Regions from separate parts of the Novosphingobium sp. KA1 genome, predicted to be linked through region 2. Evidence: riboswitches for the same ligand, from Rfam matches in the RefSeq annotation. Region 2 holds a riboswitch; each other region holds the start of a gene.
What was found. Region 2 has a riboswitch for cobalamin ahead of CA833_RS25475 (TonB-dependent receptor). Riboswitches for the same ligand answer to the same signal wherever they lie in the genome.
Positions count from the first base shown of each region.

Region 1: it holds a riboswitch for cobalamin, as region 2 does, so the genes downstream of both, cobG (precorrin-3B synthase) here and CA833_RS25475 (TonB-dependent receptor) in region 2, are expected to answer to the same signal.
Region 3: it holds a riboswitch for cobalamin, as region 2 does, so the genes downstream of both, CA833_RS10185 (DUF1636 domain-containing protein) here and CA833_RS25475 (TonB-dependent receptor) in region 2, are expected to answer to the same signal.
Region 4: it holds a riboswitch for cobalamin, as region 2 does, so the genes downstream of both, cobW (cobalamin biosynthesis protein CobW) here and CA833_RS25475 (TonB-dependent receptor) in region 2, are expected to answer to the same signal.

Region 1 covers NZ_CP021248.1:917,284-921,491, forward strand. Annotated here, with positions in the region: gene glgA (glycogen synthase GlgA) at 1-158, shown strand, start outside; gene glgX (glycogen debranching protein GlgX) at 155-1,972, shown strand; cobalamin riboswitch at 2,042-2,268, shown strand; gene cobG (precorrin-3B synthase) at 2,443-3,600, shown strand; gene CA833_RS22050 (precorrin-8X methylmutase) at 3,600-4,208, shown strand, end outside.
Region 2 covers NZ_CP021248.1:1,794,050-1,798,257, forward strand. Annotated here, with positions in the region: gene CA833_RS25470 (VWA domain-containing protein) at 1-460, shown strand, start outside; gene CA833_RS25475 (TonB-dependent receptor) at 501-2,525, opposite strand; cobalamin riboswitch at 2,700-2,942, opposite strand; gene CA833_RS25480 (HAMP domain-containing sensor histidine kinase) at 2,992-4,208, opposite strand, start outside.
Region 3 covers NZ_CP021247.1:2,094,489-2,098,696, forward strand. Annotated here, with positions in the region: gene CA833_RS10180 (cobyrinate a,c-diamide synthase) at 1-893, opposite strand, end outside; cobalamin riboswitch at 966-1,176, shown strand; gene CA833_RS10185 (DUF1636 domain-containing protein) at 1,450-1,857, shown strand; gene cobT (nicotinate-nucleotide--dimethylbenzimidazole phosphoribosyltransferase) at 1,854-2,903, shown strand; gene CA833_RS10195 (histidine phosphatase family protein) at 2,940-3,524, shown strand; gene CA833_RS10200 (adenosylcobinamide-GDP ribazoletransferase) at 3,538-4,208, shown strand, end outside.
Region 4 covers NZ_CP021248.1:1,657,627-1,661,834, forward strand. Annotated here, with positions in the region: gene CA833_RS24950 (sulfotransferase) at 1-793, opposite strand, end outside; gene ybaK (Cys-tRNA(Pro) deacylase) at 952-1,425, shown strand; cobalamin riboswitch at 1,643-1,885, shown strand; gene cobW (cobalamin biosynthesis protein CobW) at 2,075-3,136, shown strand; gene cobN (cobaltochelatase subunit CobN) at 3,136-4,208, shown strand, end outside.

The sequences.
Region 1 (4,208 bases), 880 kb from region 2:
ATTACGACGCACTCTCGGCGGCGCTGACCCGCACGGTGGAATTGTGGAACGAACCGGACGTCTGGGCCGCGCTCCAGAAGAACGCGATGAAGGCCGATTTCTCGTGGACGGCGAGCGGCGCGGCTTACGCCCGGCTTTACCGCAAGCTGGCTGCATGAACCCGCTCGGCGTCGAGATCGGGGCCGACGCCACGCGCTTCACGGTGCGGGCGCCGCTGGCCGACATGGTCTGGTTGTGCCTGTTTTCCGGCGCCGAGGAAACGCGCCACGCGATGCTCCGGCAAGGCCCGGAATGGACGCTGGCGCTGCCGGGCAACCTGACCGGCGCGCATTACGGCTATCGCGCTGCCGGGGAGTGGGCGCCCGAGCGCGGGCTGTGGTTCGATCCGGCCAAGCTGCTGGTCGATCCCCGGGCGGTGGAACTGGATCGCCGCTTCGTGCAGGACCCGCGCCTTGCCGTCCACGGCGAGGATACCGCAGACATTGTTCCGCGCGCGGTGGTTCCCGCTGCCGCGCCGCCGCCGGCACTCGATCCGCCTCGCTTCCGCTCGGGCGGGCTGGTCTACGAACTCAACGTCCGCGGCTTCACCCGTCTCCATCCCGATGTGCCCGAGCACATGCGCGGCACGGTCGCGGCACTGGCCCATCCGGCTGTGCTCGCACATCTGAAGAAGCTGCATGTGACGGCGGTGGAACTGATGCCGATCGTTGCCTGGGTGGACGAGAGGCACCTGCCGCCGCTCGGCCTCGTCAACGCATGGGGCTACAATCCGGTGGCGATGATGGCGCTCGATCCTGGGCTGTGTCCCGGCGGGGTGGCAGAGCTGCGCAATACGGTCGCCGCGCTCCATGCCGAGGGGATCGGCGTGCTGCTCGATATGGTGTTCAACCATACCGGCGAGAGCGACGGGTCGGGCGGCATCCTTTCGCTGCGCGGACTGGACAACGGCGCCTACGCCCATGCGCCCGATGGTGCGCTCATCAACGATACCGGCTGCGGCAATACGCTGGATTTCGCCAATCCGGCCGTGCGGCGGCTGGCGCTCGACGCGATGCGGCATTTTGCGAGCGCCTGCGCCGTGGACGGCTTCCGCTTCGACCTTGCGCCAGTCATGGCGCGCGGACCCGGGTTCGATCCTGCCGCGCCGATCTTTGCGGAGATCGCCGCCGATCCTGTGCTCTCGACGCGGGTGATGATCGCCGAGCCGTGGGATATCGGCCCGGGCGGTTATCAGCTTGGCAATTTTCCCGCCAACTGGCTCGAATGGAACGACCGCTTCCGCGACGACGTGCGCCGTTTCTGGCGCGGGGACGAGGGCATCGGCAAGCTGGCGACGCGGCTGGCGGGCTCGTCCGATGTGTTCGGCCCGCTTGCCCCGCATTCCGCCTGCCGTTCGGTCAATTTCCTTGCCGCGCACGATGGCTTCACGCTGGCCGATACCGTCGCTTACGAGCGCCGTCACAACTGGGCCAATGGCGAGAACAATCGTGACGGCCACGGCGAGAACTTCAGCTGGAACCACGGCGTCGAGGGTAGCACCGACGATGCGGCGGTGCTGGCGGCGCGCCAGGCCGATCTCAAGGCCATGCTCGGCACCCTGTTCGCCTCCACCGGCACCATCATGCTGACCGCGGGCGATGAATTCGGCCGCACCCAGCACGGCAACAACAACGCCTATTGTCAGGACAATGCGATCGGCTGGGTGGATTGGGAAGGCCGCGACCATGAACTGGAGGATTACGTCGCCGGGCTCGGTGCCGCGCGGATGACCTATCTGGCCGCCTTCCAGCGCTTCGAGGATCACGGCGCATGGCATGCCCCGGACGGCCGGGAAATGACCGTGGCCGATTGGGAGCGCCCCGGCGAGAACCGTCTCGACTGGGCCTATACCGGGGCGGAAGGCACCTTGCGCTTCACCGTCGACCGGCTTGAGCGGCGGGTTTTTGCCACCGCACGTGCGGCCACGGCCTGATTTCGGGAAGGCGCGTTGGCAAGCGCGGGTTTTTGTAATAAGCGATGCTCGCTCGCAGGCTTCGGCCTGGCGGGCAACGATCGCGCCGGTGCCCCGAAAGGGGCTTAAAAGGGAACGCGGTGCGGGTGGATCGCTCCATCCGAAGCCGAGGCTGTCCCTGCAACTGTAAGCGGTGAGCGAGATGACGAGGTCTTCCCGAGGGGAAGGCCGGCCACTGGACCTGCCAGGTCCGGGAAGGCCGTGCATCGAGCTTCGACCCGCGAGCCAGGAGACCTGCCGGCGCGTCGGTCGCTCTTGCCTTGGTCCAGGGAAAGGCCATGGCTCGGTACTCCGCGTGAGCGACGAAACCGTGCGGCTGGGGCTGCATCGGCGCGCAGGGAAGGGCGTATTGCGCGCGCCCCCTCCCTGTGTGCGGACCGGCGCGAGCCGGCAGGCCCCGGCCATCGTCGCTGCGCGCGTGGACCCTTGGCATGCCCGTTCCCGGGACGACCAAATGTGCGAGCCCCTTCGTGGTGCGTGGATGGTGCCCTTCGGCCTGGCGGCCGATGGAATCCGGCGACGGACTGATCGTGCGCCTGCGCCCGCCGCTGGCCCGGATGACCCGCGCGCAGGCGCTGGGCCTGTGCGACCTTGCACTGGGCCATGGCAGCGGCACGCTCGACCTGACGAGCCGGGGCAATCTTCAGCTGCGCGGGGTGCGAGAAACGGCCTTGCGCCCGCTGCTCGAAGGGCTGGCAGCCTTGGGCCTGGTCGACGGCGATGCCGAGCGCGAGGCCCGGCGCAATCTGACACTGGCACCGGACTGGTCGGAGGGGGACGAGACCGAGGGTATCGCCCGCGCTTTCATGGACCGGCTGGACCGGTTGCCGCCGCTGCCGGGCAAAGTCGGATTTGCCATCGATGCCGGTTCGCAGCCGGTTCTGGGGCTGGTCCCGGCCGATTTGCGCATTGAACGCGGTGAGACCGGCGCGCTGATCCTGCGCGCGGAGGGCCGCGAGACCGGGGTGCCGATCGCCATGGACCGTGCCGCCGAAGCGCTGATCGATCTTGCCCACTGGTTCGTGGATAGCGGCGGTGCGGTGTCGGGGCGGATGGCGCGCCATCACGCCGAGCTCCCCGCTTGGGCGCAGGGGGCTGTTCGCCCGGCTGCCTCGCGCGCGCCACTGGCCCCGGGCCTTCACCCGCTTGGCGCCGCGTTCGGGGTGGCGTTCGGCAGCTTGCACGCCGAGGCTTTGGCAGAACTGCTGGACAAGACCGAGGCCCGCGCCGTCCGGCTCACGCCATGGCGCGTGCTGCTGCTGGAGAACGCCGCGCTTGTCCCGGCTGAGGGTTTCGCCACTGAGGCGTCCGATCCGTCGCTGCGTGTCGATGCCTGCCCCGGAATGCCGGCCTGCCCGCAGGCGAGCGTCGAAACGCGCGCTCTCGCCGAGCGCCTCGCGCCCCATGTGGCCGGGCGCCTGCATGTCTCGGGCTGCGCAAAAGGCTGCGCCCGGTCGCTTCCTGCCGCGGTTACCCTGACCGGACGCGGCGGCGCATTCGATCTTTCGTTCGATACTCGCGCAGGCGCCCCGGCGGTCATCGCCGGGCTCACACCCCACCAGATTCTCACGCATTTCGGAGCCGATTGATGCCGCACCATTACGAGACCGACGGCGCGGCGATCTATCGCCAGTCCTTCGCGACGATCCGCGCCGAGGCCGATCTCGCCCGCTTCGATGCCGACGAGGAGCGCATCGCGGTACGCATGATTCACGCAGCCGGGCTGGTAGACCTCGCCGCGCACATCCGCTTCTCGCCGGGTTTCGCGGCTGCGGCGATGGCGGCGGTGGCGAGCGGGGCGCCAATTCTCTGCGATGCGCGCATGGTCAGCGAAGGTATCACCCGCGCCCGCCTGCCTGCGGGAAATCCGCTGGTCTGCACCCTCAACGCGCCCGAGGTTCCGGCGCTGGCGCAGGCAATCGGCAATACCCGTTCGGCCGCCGCGCTCGAACTCTGGCGGCCGTATCTGGACGGGGCGCTGGTGGCGATCGGCAATGCGCCGACCGCGCTGTTCCATCTGCTGAACATGCTGGAAGATCCGCAATGCCCGCGTCCCGCGGCGATCATCGGCTGTCCGGTCGGCTTCGTCGGCGCGGCGGAATCGAAGGCGGCCTTGTGGGCGGAGCAGCCGGTGCCGTGCTGCGTGGTCGAAGGGCGGCTGGGGGGAAGCGCCATCACGGTTGCGGCGGTCAATGCG
Region 2 (4,208 bases):
GGTGGCGACAAAGCTGGTCTGCTTCGACACCGCCATCGTCGACCTCACGGAAGAGCTTGCCGATCCGGTGGAAGTGCTGTTCGGCGTCCAGCTTGGCGGCGGCACCGACATCAACCGCGCCGTCGCCTATTGCGCCGACCGGATCGAGCGCCCCGCCAAGTCGCACCTCGTGCTGATCACCGATCTCTACGAAGGCGGCGATGCTGATGCCCTGGTCGACCGGCTAGCAGCCCTTTCCCGGCTCGGCGTCAACGTGATCGTGCTGCTGGCGCTGACCGACACCGGCCGTCCGGCCCACGATCCGGCGCTCTCGGCCCGCGTCGCCGCGCTCGACATCCCGGTCTTTGCCTGCACGCCCGACCAGTTCCCCGATCTGATGGCGGCCGCCTTGCGGCGCGAGGATATCGCCCAGTGGGCCGCCGCACAGGACATCAAGGCGATCCGTCCGGACGTGGGCTGAGCAAGCCCCCCGCAAACGCCGCTTGCGGGGAGCCCGTGGCTCAGAACGTGTAGCGCGCGCCGATCTTGAACGTGCGCGGTTCGATCACGCGGCTGAGGCGGCCTTCGACCGGGCCGTCCGCATCGAAGGCGGGGATGTAGGATTCGTAATAGTAAGCAATGTCCTTGTCCCGGCTGTCGAGGATGTTGAGGACCTCGCCGTAGATCTCGACCTTGCGGCCCTTCCACGCCGCACGGGCGTTGAACACGGTGCTGCCGTGATCGCGCACGCTGTTGTCCTCGACCAGCGGATATGGCCCGAGATGACGCACGCGCAGGCTCACCTCCCATGGGTCGAGGACGATGGCCGCACCCGCCGACGCCGCATTCTCGAAGGCGTTCGGAATACGGTCGCCGTTGTCGTAGCGCGAGTGGTTGGCAGTATAGTTGCCATCGAGCGCAAGCCACGACAGCGGCCGCCAGAACGCGACCATTTCGTAGCCATGGCGCCTGCTCGCCCCGGTCGGCTCGACCGCGTTGGAATCGCCGACGAAGCGCAGTTCGCTATCCACATCCAGCCACCAGTACGTACCCGTCAGCGAGAACGTGCCGGACTGGAAACGCGCGCCCAGTTCCTTGCCGGTGCCGCGCACCAGCACGGGCACCGGGGTATCGACATTGACCGCGCCGCGCACATCGTTCGAGTGAAATCCCCGCCCCCAGTTGGCATAGAGTTCCAGCTGCGTCGCGATCACGTACGCTGCCGAGAATTTCGGCGAGACGATGGAATCGTGCCCCTTGCCCGCGCCGAGCGCGACTGCGGCTGCGTCCCGTGCGCGCACCGAATAGTGGTAATAGTCGCCGCGCAAACCGCCCGTCAGGCGCAGGCCCGGCAGCGGTTTCCAAGTCGCCTCGCCATAGAGCGCGCCGGACAGTTCCTCCACCTGGTAGCGCCCCAGCGAATGGAGCACCTGCCGGGCCGTAGTGCGGTTCACGCCAACGTTGCCGATATGGTCATAGCGGTTCTCGGTGCCGACCGAGAATTCGAGGGTGCCCGCCAATTGCCACTGCTTGCTGGCGGCAAGCCCGGTCACCCAGCGCCTGTCGTACTGGTCGATCTGCGCGCTGGTGCCGTCCGCCTCCGCATAAGTCGGGTTCGAATACATGGCCCAGTCGTAATACTGGGCATAGACGTTCGCGCTCCAGGTCGGCTGCGAGACCCGGACATTTCCGATCAGCCGCGTGCTCCGGCCTCGCGCGGTCGGATCGGGCGAACAGAACACATCACCGCAAACATCGGAACCGATGATGCGTTCGGGAATCTGCTCGGTCGGCCGCCATGTCGCCTGATAGGCATGGAACGAGACCTGAAACGCACCCTCGCCCAGCCCCCGCAGGTACTTCGCGAAGCCTGCGTAGTGTCGCAAATGCTCGTCATTTTCCCACGGGCCGTCGTAGCGCCTGGCCTGGCCGACCAGCGTCAGGTCGCCGCCGCCAAGGCCCTTGATCGTACCGCCCGCGGCAAGGCGGGCGGAGTTGAAGGAGCCCGCCTCGGCCGAAAGCCACGAACGGTCGAACCTGTCGATAGTGGTCATGGAGGCAGCACCGGCCAGCGCAAAGTCGCCACCATCTGCGCGGTAGGGACCTTTGCGGAAATCCTCGCGCGCGACGATCTCCGGGATCAGGCCATTGAGGTCGAGATAGCCCTGCCCGTGCCCATGGCTGCGCAAGTTCATCTGCACGCCGTCGATATAAGTCGTGAAATCGGTGCCGTGATCGAGGTTGAAACCGCGCAGGAAATACTGGTTCGCCTTGCCGCTCCCCGAATGCTGCGCAGCAACCATGCCCGGTACCGCCTCCAGCAGTTCCGCCACGCGCAGCAATGGGCGAACCAGCAGATCCGACCCGCCCACGCTGCCTTCGCTGGCGGCATGGGCCGTGCCGATCTTTGCCTCGCCGCGTCCGAAGACGACGATTTCCGTCGCGGCTTCAGCATCCCCATCCGCAACATCCCCGGCCAACGCCGGTACTGGGCACAGCACGCACAGCGCCGCGCTCGCGCCAAGCGCGATTCTACCGAAATTCATCTCATTTCCCCCGGCGCCTGCGACTGGAGGCGGAGACGTGCCGTCGACGACGGTCAGCGCGCGTCGACGGCCGGACGCCCGGGGCGACCACGACACGAACCGATGCGGCCTCCACCGCTCGTTCGTCGCTCAGACGGAAAAATCACCGGGCCTCGGCCATCCCCTGGACCAAAGCGAGAGCGACCATACGCCGGCAGGTCTCCTGGCTCGCGGGTCATCGCTTGATGCATGGCCTTCCCAGGCCTCGCAGGAGTTAGCGTCCGGCCCAGTGGCTGCGGCGGGCATCCTTGCCCCGCCGCGCTATGCATCGCGCTCTCCGCTTACAGTTGCAGGGACAGCCCCGGATTCAAGGGGTAACCCCTCTCACCGCGTTCCCTATTAAGCCTCTCTCGAGGCACCGGCGCGATCTTGCCTGTTTTCCTCAATACGAAGAAATCGGGCGGCGCTGGCTAACCGAGACACCGCTTCAGTGCAAGCGCGGCGGCACGATCAGCAGCGCCCTCAGGCCAGGCCGGTTATCCTCCAGCCGGAACCGCGCGCCATGCACCTGGGCGATGGCCGCGACCATGCTGAGTCCAAGCCCTTCACCGGCACGGCCTGCCGTATCCTCGCCGCGCAAGAACGGCTCGGTCACGCGTGCGGCCTCCTCCCGCGAAAGACCGGGGCCGTTGTCGGCGATGCCGATGTGCAGCCCGCCCTCCCCGCTCGCAAAGACCTCGATACGGCCGCCGCCGGGCACATATTTGAGGGCATTGTCGAGCAGGTTGCTGAGCGCCTGGAACATGAGGTCGAGGTCCAGGTCAGCCACCAGCGGACGCTGCGCGTCAAGCACCAGTTCGATGCCGCGAGCATCGGCTTCGGGTTGGTAGAATTCGACAAGGTCCTCCAGCAGGTTGACGATATCGCAGCGCTGGATGTGCAGCGGATGCCGCCCGCCCTCCAACCGCGAGATGCGCAGCAAAGCTGCAAAAATCCGCTGGAGCCGGTTCACCTCGGCGATCGCGTTGTCGATCTCCTCGCGCGCGGGCGTGCCTTCCGGCTCCAGGTGTTCAAGGGCCTCCAAGCGAGTCAGCAACCGCGCCAGCGGTGTGCGGAATTCATGCGCGACATTCTCCGAAACCCGCCGCGCGGTGCCGAACAGGGCTTCGATGCGCGAGAGCATGAGATTGATCGTTTCGTTGAGGCGATCGAAATCGTCGCTGGTTCCACGCACCGGCACCCGCTCGGACAGATCGCCATCCATGACCTGCCGCGCGGTCCGGGCCAGCGTCTCGATCCGCTGGCCGATCGCCCGGCTCATCAGCCAGCCGCCGGCAAGACCAAGCACCAGGGTCACGCAGACGATCCACAAGGCCGCCGTGCGCAGCAATTCGTCTTCCCGCAGGATTTCCTCGACATCGCGCCCCACCAGCAGCCGGGTGCCGTCTGCGAAGGTGCGATCGCGCACCAGCGCGGTGTAATCGTCCTCGAAACCATCAAGGAACGTATCCGCCTCGATCAGGGTCATATGGCTGGACGGGCGCCGCGGCCAACTGGGCAAATTGGCCGAAACGATCTCGCCGTCCGGCGCGATCAGCGCGTGGAAAGACTTGCGCACCCCGGCGGACCGCATGCGCCGCTCCAGCGCAAGACGCGTCGCGTCGATACCCTCGTTCTGCAGGACCCTGGCCATCTCGTCCGCCT
Region 3 (4,208 bases), on a different replicon from region 2:
AGGCGGGCGAGGTGGAGTTCGGGATAGCCGCCCGGCAGCCAGACGGCGTCGCATTCGGGCAGAGCGCGGTCGGCCAGCGGCGAGAAAAACGCCAGCCGCGCCCCCGCGCGTTCGAGGAAGGCGAGGTTGGCGGGGTAGAGGAAGGCAAAGGCCGCGTCCCGGGCGATGGCCACGGTGGTCCCCGCCAGCGAGGGCAGCGGCTGCGCCGGGGCGGGCGCGGCAAAGGCGACCGGCTCCGGCAGCCAGAGCGCGGTTTCGGGCAGGAGATCCGCCGCGCGGTCCAGCCGTTCGGCAAGATCGGCGATTTCGCCCGCCTGCACCAGTCCGAGGTGGCGCGAGGGCAGGCCGATCGCAGGGTCGCGGCCCAGGCTGCCGAGCCAGCGCACGCCCCGCGGCATGCCCTGCTCCAGCAGCTGCGCGTGGCGGGCGCTGCCGACCCGATTGGCGAGCACGGCCGTCAGGTCGAGGCCGGGCTGGTAGGTCGCCAGGCCGTGGACCAGTGCGCCGAAGGTCTGCGCCATCGACGAGCCGTCGATCACCGCCATGACCGGCAGGCCGAAGCGCCGGGCGAGGTCGGCGGCCGAGGGATCGCCGTCGTAGAGGCCCATGACTCCTTCGACGAGGATGAGGTCGGCTTCCTGCGCGGCGGCGTGCAGCAGGCGGCGGCATTCCTCCTCGCCGACCATGAACAGGTCGAGCTGGTGCACCGGCGCGCCGCTGGCGACTTCGTGGATCATCGGGTCGAGGAAATCGGGCCCGCACTTGAACACCCGCACCCGCCTGCCCGCGCGGGCATGGCGGCGGGCGAGCGCGGCGGTGACCAGCGTCTTGCCCTGTCCCGAGGCAGGGGCGGCGATCAGCAGGGCGGGGCAGGAGGCGGTGTTGGCCGGCATCGTTGGGCGACTATGGGACTTCACCGCAGGGCGCAAGCTTCGCCCACTTGCCAGCCGTCCGTCCGCACGATAGTTGCCGGCCTCGCGAAAGGTTCCCCGCAAGGGGATGAAAAGGGAACGCGGGTCAGATGCCCGGGCTGCCCCTGCAACTGTAAGCGGCGAGCCGTTCGGCCAGACACGCCATTGGGAAGCAAGCCGCGCAATTGGCAAGGTTTCCTGAGAAGGCGGCCGGACCGGCCCTGACCCGTGAGCCAGGAGACCTGCCCGTCGCGGTCGTTCTTCGTCGGGACAGGGTGTGCCGGACGGACGGGGGAGTTTCCCTCGCGGAGCGACAGCCATTGCTCCGCCGGCCAAGCGCCCGGGCGGGGGACGCGGCCTGTCGTGCGGTGCCCATGCACCGGGACCCTGCCGATCCGTCCTTTGCCCGATCGCCGACCCGAAGGGGCATTCGATGTCGCGAGCGGGAAGGAAACTCCGTGAACTGTCGTGTTCTGGTCAGCCCCATCGGTGCATGTGCCGAAATCGATTGCTGTTTTGGCGCGGGGAGTGTCTGCCGATGCTGACCCCGGTCGAGCCCGGCCCTTCGGTGGTCGTCTGCAACACCTGCCGCCTTTCGGCCGATGCGCGCGAGGACGGGCAAGGGCGGCGCGGCGGCGCGCTGCTGGCCGAGGTGATGCGGGCGCTCCAGGCCGATGATCCCGCCCTGCAGGCGGTCGCGGTGCAGGAGATGGCCTGCCTGTTCGCCTGCCAGCGCCATTGCACCGTGCACATCCGCGCGCCGGGCAAGCTGGGCTACGTGCTGGGCGATTTCGAGCCCGGCGAGGAGGCTGCCCGCGCGATTCTCGACTATGCCTTGCGTCATGGTGAAAGCGCCGAAGGGCAGGTACCCTATCGCCAGTGGCCGGAAGGCGTGAAAGGCCATTTCATCACCCGCACTCCCCCTGAAGGGTTCCTGCCCGCATGAGCATGCCCACTGCCTCGGCTGCCCCCCCGATGTTTGCCGGCCGCGCCGCCTTTGCCGCCGCGCTGGCCGGTCTTCCCGTCCCCGATGATGCCGCGCTGGAGGCGGCGCGCGGGCGCCAGGCCAGCCTCACCAAGCCCGCCGGTTCGCTCGGGCGGCTGGAGGAGATCGCGGTGTTCATGGCCGGCTGGCAGGGCCGGGAACTTCCGCAAGCCGAGCGTATCCAGGCGGTGATCTTTGCCGGCAACCACGGCGTTGCCGCGCGCGGGGTGAGCGCCTATCCGCCCGAAGTCACCCGCCAGATGGTCGCCAATTTCGAGAACGGCGGCGCCGCGATCAATGCGCTGACCGCCGCCTGCGGTGCCGAGCTTGCGGTTGTTCCCATCGATCTCGACCGGCCGACCGGCGACATCACCGTGGAGCCGGCCTTGAGCGAGGGCGAGTGCCTGGCCGCGCTCAACATCGGCGCGGCGGCCGTGCGTCCCGGCAGCGACCTGTTGTTCGTGGGCGAGATGGGCATCGGCAATACCACGCCGGCCGCCGCGCTTTGCGCCAAGGTCTTCGGCGGTGCGGCGCAGGACTGGACCGGGCGGGGCACCGGACTCGACGATGACGGCCTTGCCCGCAAGGCGGCGGCGGTGGCGGCGGCGCTGGCGTGCCATGACGGTGCGCCGCGCGATGCCTTCGAGACGCTGCGCCGCCTCGGCGGACGCGAGATCGCGGCGATGGCAGGGGCCGTGCTGGCCGCGCGCCATTACCGCGTGCCGGTGCTGCTCGACGGGTTCATCTGCTGCGCCGCCGTGGCGCCGCTCATGGCCGACAATGGCGCGGCGCTCGACCACTGCCTGGCCGCCCATTGCTCGGCCGAGGCGGGGCACGTGCGGCTGCTGGACAGGCTCGGGCTGGATCCGCTGCTGCATCTCGGCATGCGGCTGGGCGAGGGATCGGGCGCGGCGGTGGCGGCGCAGATCGTGCGTTCGGCGCTGGCCGCCCATGCCGGCATGGCGACCTTTGCCGAAGCTCTGGTCGCCGGAAAGGCGACAGCATGAGGCGACAGCGTGAGGTGGCGGCATGAGCGGGGCTGCATGAACGGCATCCTTGTCCACCTGATGCGCCACGGCGCCCCGCGCGAACCGGGGCTCATGCTGGGGCACCGCGACGATCCGCCGACCCCGGCGGGCGTGGCGCGCTGCATGCTGCGCGCCGAACACCTGGCATTCGCGCAAGTCCTCTCGTCCGATCTGGCGCGGGCGAAAGTCCCCGCGCGGCAGATCGCGCATGCCCGCGGGGCGACGCACCGGGCCGACCGGCGCTGGCGCGAACTCGATTTCGGCGACTGGGACGGGCTTTCGCCGCACGACCTCGACCCTTCGTTGCAGGCCGCCTTCTGGGACGATCCCGATCTCTGCGCGCCGCCGCGCGGGGAACGCTGGTCGCAGCTGTGCCTGCGGGTCAACGAGGCCCTGTGCGGGATCTCCCGCGACACCCTCGTGGTCACCCACGGCGGGGCCATGCGGGCGGCGCTGGCGGTGCTGTTCGGTTTTGATCACCGCCAGATATGGGCGTTCGAATTTGCCTATTGCGCGGTGCTGAGCCTGCGCCTCTGGCCCGATGGCGAAGGGCGGATCTCCGCTGCGCAGATCGTTGCGCTGGATGGCGGCCGCTCATGATCCGGCGCTCATGATCCGCCGTATCGTCCTGGCGCTGCAGTTCCTCACCCGGCTGCCGCTGCCCGCGGTTCGCGCGGGCGAGGCGGACTTTGCCGGAGCCATCCTGTGGTTTCCGCTGGCAGGCGCGGCGGTCGGCGGGGCGGTGGCGCTCGGCTGGTGGCTGGGCCTGCTCTCGGGCGATGGCTGGATTGCCGCGCTGGCCGGACTGGCGGCGTGGACGGCGGTGACCGGCGCGCTCCATCTCGACGGGCTCGGCGATGTCGCCGACGGCGCCGGGGCCGCCCACAAGAGCGCCGGGGCAGACCGGGAGCGGATCTCGGCGGTCATGGCGGATCCGCATGTGGGCAGCTTTGCGGTGGTGGCCATCGTCCTGCAGCTCGCCGCGAAGCTGGTGCTGCTTCATGCGCTGCGGCCGGGGCAGGTCTGGGCCCTGTTGCTGGTGCCGGTGCTGGCGCGCATGGCGCCGCTTGCCTGGACGCTGCTGCTGGTGCCGCTGCACGAGGGGCTCGGCAGCCTGTTCCGCAAGGCCGTGCAATGGCGGCACGTCATCCTCTGGGGCGGGGCGGCGCTGGTGCTGGCGCTGGCCGTAGCGCCGCCGCTCCTGGCGCTGTTTGCCGCGGTGCCGCTCTGGGCATGGTGGCTGCGCAGCCGGATCGGCGGCATTTCGGGCGACGGCCACGGCGC
Region 4 (4,208 bases), 140 kb from region 2:
CCGGATCCGCCAACCCCGCGCCGAACGTCGCCTCGATGGCATCGAAGATCGCCGCGTCCTGCGCAAAATCGTAGCGGATCGCCCGCTTGTGCGCGGCATTGGCGAGGGACAAGTGGCCAAACGCCGCCGCCGCCTGGCCGAGGTCTTCGAGTTCCTTGGCCAGTGCATAACGGATGCGCAAGGCATCGTCCGGCCTCGCCGCGGCGGCCAGCGCCGCTTCCAGCCGGGGCACGTGATGGGCCTCGTGCGTCTGGCGCGAGAGGATCGCCAGCGCATAATGCGCGCGCGCATTGCCGGGATCGGCGGCAAGGATCCGCTCGTAGTGCCCGCGCGCCTCCTCCACCCGCCCGGTGAACCCGCTCGCCGCCGCCAGGTTGTAGCGATAGTCGAGATTGTCCGGCTCGGCCGCAACCGCGGCTGCAAACGGCACCATCGACGCCTCGTGATCGCCCAGCCGCGCCAGCACGCAGCCGATGGTGTCGCAGGTCAGCGCATCGCCGGGCGGCAGTGCCATGGCCTGCCGCGCGGCCTCGGCCGCCTCGCCGTCACGGCGCAGCAGGATCAGCAGCCGGGCCAGATGCGCGAGGTATTCGGCGCGGGGCGCGCGCGCGGCCGCAGCCTCGATCAGCGGCACCGCCTGGCCGACCTGCCCCGCCTCGGCCGCGCTGATGCCGAGCAGGAAATAGCCCTCCGCGCGCTCGGGCGATGCCGCGATGAGACGGCGGGCCGCCGCCCCGGCCGCCGCCAGATCGCCGCGTCCCAGCGCCGCGCGTGCCTCGGCCTCCAGCGTCATGCGCCGCGCCCGGGGCAGGCGGACAGGGTCGGGACAAGGGCGGGCCGGTGCAAAGTCATGACCGCAGGTCTAGCGGCTTTGCCCCGCAGGTCCAACGCGCAAAAGCACTGGCGCAATCGCCACTTGGCGCCCCTGCCGTGCCCGTCTAGAGCAGGCCCATGGCTCAGGCGACGCGCGCGACGAAGATGCTCGAACAGGCTGGCATTGCCTTCAGCCTGCACAGCTATGACTACGATCCCTCGGCAGACAGCATCGGCCGGGCGGCGGCCGAGGCGATCGGCGCCGATCCGGGGCAGGTGTTCAAGACGCTGATGGTGCTGGCCGACGGCAAGCCCGCCTGCGTGATCGCGCCGAGCAGCGGCGAAGTCTCGATGAAGCGCGCCGCCGCCGCACTCGGCGTAAAAAGCGCCGCGATGATGAAACCCGCCGAGGCCGAGCGCCTGACCGGCTACAAGATCGGCGGCATCAGCCCGTTCGGACAGATGAAGCGCGTTCCCGTCGTGATCGACGAGACCGCGATCCTGTGGGACGCGATCTTCATCAACGGCGGCCAGCGCGGCCTTCAGGTGCGCCTCACCGCGCAGGACGCCGCCGAAGTGCTGGACGCGAGACTGGCCGATATCTCCGCCTGAGAGACCGTTTGAAGAATGCCCGTCATGGCATTTTTGAGACGGCACCAGCCCGCCCCCCACCCAACCACCCGCGAGTGTATCCTGATGGGTGGTTGGGTGGGGGAGCGGGCTGGTGCCGTAAAATTCGCGTGTCGCGAATTTTCAAACGGTCTCTGAAGGCTTGCCCTCCCACCGGTCGCCAGCTACGAGCGGGACCGTCCGAAACGCCGCAAGGCAGCTCGGACATGATCGCGCCGGTGCCCCGCAAGGGGCTTAATACGGGAACACGGCAAGGATGGTTCGCCATCCGGACCGGGCTGTCCCTGCAACTGTAAGCGGCGAGCGCGATGCACATCGCGGCGGGGCAAGGACCCTCGCCGCAGCCACTGGGCCGGACGCTAAATCCTGCGAGGCCTGGGAAGGCCGTGCATCACGCTATGACCCGCAAGCCAGGAAACCTGCCGGCGTCGATGTCGCTCTTGCCCGGGTCCAGGGGATGGCCAAGGCACGGTAACTCTTCCGTCTGAGCGACGTGATGCATGCGGCCGGGGCCGCAGCGGCATGCCGTGTCGGGCGCCCGTGCGCCGGTCCGACAAGGCGCGCCGCCTTCGCCGCGTGTGCGGCGGAAAGCCCGGCCGTTTCAGGTCGCTGGCGCGCGGGAGACGATTACATGAGCAAGGTTCCCACCACCGTCATCACCGGCTTCCTCGGCGCCGGCAAGACCACGCTGATCCGCCACCTGCTGCAGAACGCCAAGGGCCGCCGCCTGGCCCTCATCATCAACGAGTTCGGCGATGTCGGCGTCGACGGCGAACTGGTGAAAGGCTGCAACGACGAGGCCTGCCCGCAAGACGACATCGTCGAACTGGCCAACGGCTGCATCTGCTGCACCGTCGCCGACGACTTCCTGCCGACCATGCAGAAGCTGCTGGACCGCGAGAACAAGCCCGATCACATCATCATCGAGACCAGCGGCCTTGCCCTGCCCAAACCGCTGGTGAAAGCCTTCCAGTGGCCCGACATCCGCACCCGCGCCACGGTGGACGGCGTGGTCGCGCTGATCGACGCCGATGCCGTCGCGGCCGGTCGCTTCGCCACCGACGAGGCAGCGCTGGCGGCAGCGCGCGCGGCCGATCCGATGCTCGACCACGAAAGCCCGCTAGAGGAACTGTTCGAGGAACAGCTGGGCTGCGCCGACATGGTCGTGCTCAACAAGACCGACCTCGTCGACCCGCAAGCCCTTGCCCATGTCGAGACGCTGGTGCTGGCCGAAACGCGCCCCGGTGTGAAGATCGTGCGCGCCGATCACGGCGCCGTCGACATCGCCGCGCTGCTGGGCATCACCGCGGCAGCCGAAGACGACCTCGATTCCCGCCCCTCGCACATCGATGGGCTGGACGAGGATCACGACCATGACGACTTCGACAGCTTTGTCGTCTCTGGTGGCGATGTGGTCGATCTCGAGGCGCTTCTGGTGCGTCTGAACGACCTGATCGCGGAGCACGACGTGCTGCGCGTGAAGGGCATGGTCGCGGTCGTCGGCAAGCCCGGCCGCCTGGTCGTGCAGGCCGTCGGCCCCCGCATCCAGCACTTCTACGACCGCGGCTGGCTGCCGCAGGAAATGCGCCGCACGCAGCTGGTCGTGATCGGCCAGAAGGGGCTGGACCGCGCCGCCATCGAGGCGGGGCTGGCGGGGGTTCTCGGCCCCGTGGCCGCTACCGCAGACGCCTGATGCACCTGCTGTCCGCCACGCCGGGGACGATCTCCAATGGCGAGGAGGCGATCGACCTCGACCAGTCCCCCGGCGACATGGTGATCCTCACCGTGGCGGACAGCGAACTCGCCTGCTTCGCGGGCGCGGCGGCGCGGATGCCGGACGGCGCACCCAGCATCCGCCTCGCCAACCTGCTGCAACTGCGCCACCCCTATTCGATCGACCTCTATGTCGAGAAAGTGATCGCGCACGCCAGATTCGTCTGCGTGATCCTGCTCGGCGGCAAGAGCTACTGGCCCTACGGCATCGACGAGATCGCCCGCACCGCGCGCGAGAACGGCATTGCCTTTGCCGCCATTGCCGATGGCCGCGAAGCCGATCCCGCGCTCGACCGTGCCTCCACCCTGACCGCCGATCTGCGCGAACGGCTGCGCGACTATCTGCGGCAGGGCGGCATGGCCAATGCCCTCTCCTTCCTGCGCACCGCCACACGGACCATCGGCCATGACGCCGGCGCGCCCGACGATCCGGTGCCGGTCGCCGACGCCGGGCTCTACCTTGCGGGCACCGAGCGCGCAGGCCTTGCCGAAGTGCGGGCGGGCTGGACCCAGGGCCGCCCGCTCGCACTGCTGGTGTTCTACCGCGCGCTGATGATCGCGGGCACGCTGGACGCCGTGGACGCGATGATCGCAGCGCTGCACGAGCGCGGCTTCAACGTTGCCGCCGTCCACGTCCGCGCCTTGCGGGAGCCGTTCGCGGCGGACTGGCTCTCCGGCCTGCTGGGCGAGATCGCACCCGACGTGATCGTCAATGCCACCAGCTTCGCCTCCTCCTCCGTAGGAGACGAGCGCAAGCCGGGGATTCTGGAAAAAGCGGATTGCCCGATCCTGCAAGTCGCTTTCGCCGGTGTCGAGGAGGCCGATTGGCACGGTTCCGCACGCGGCCTTGGGCCGCGCGATCTCGCCATGAACGTGGCGCTCCCCGAAGTGGACGGCCGCCTGTTCACCCGCGCCGTCGCCTTCAAGGCCGCCGCCCGCTTCGACGCGGTGACCCAGTGCGGCATCGTTGTCCCGCGCATCGCGCCGGACCG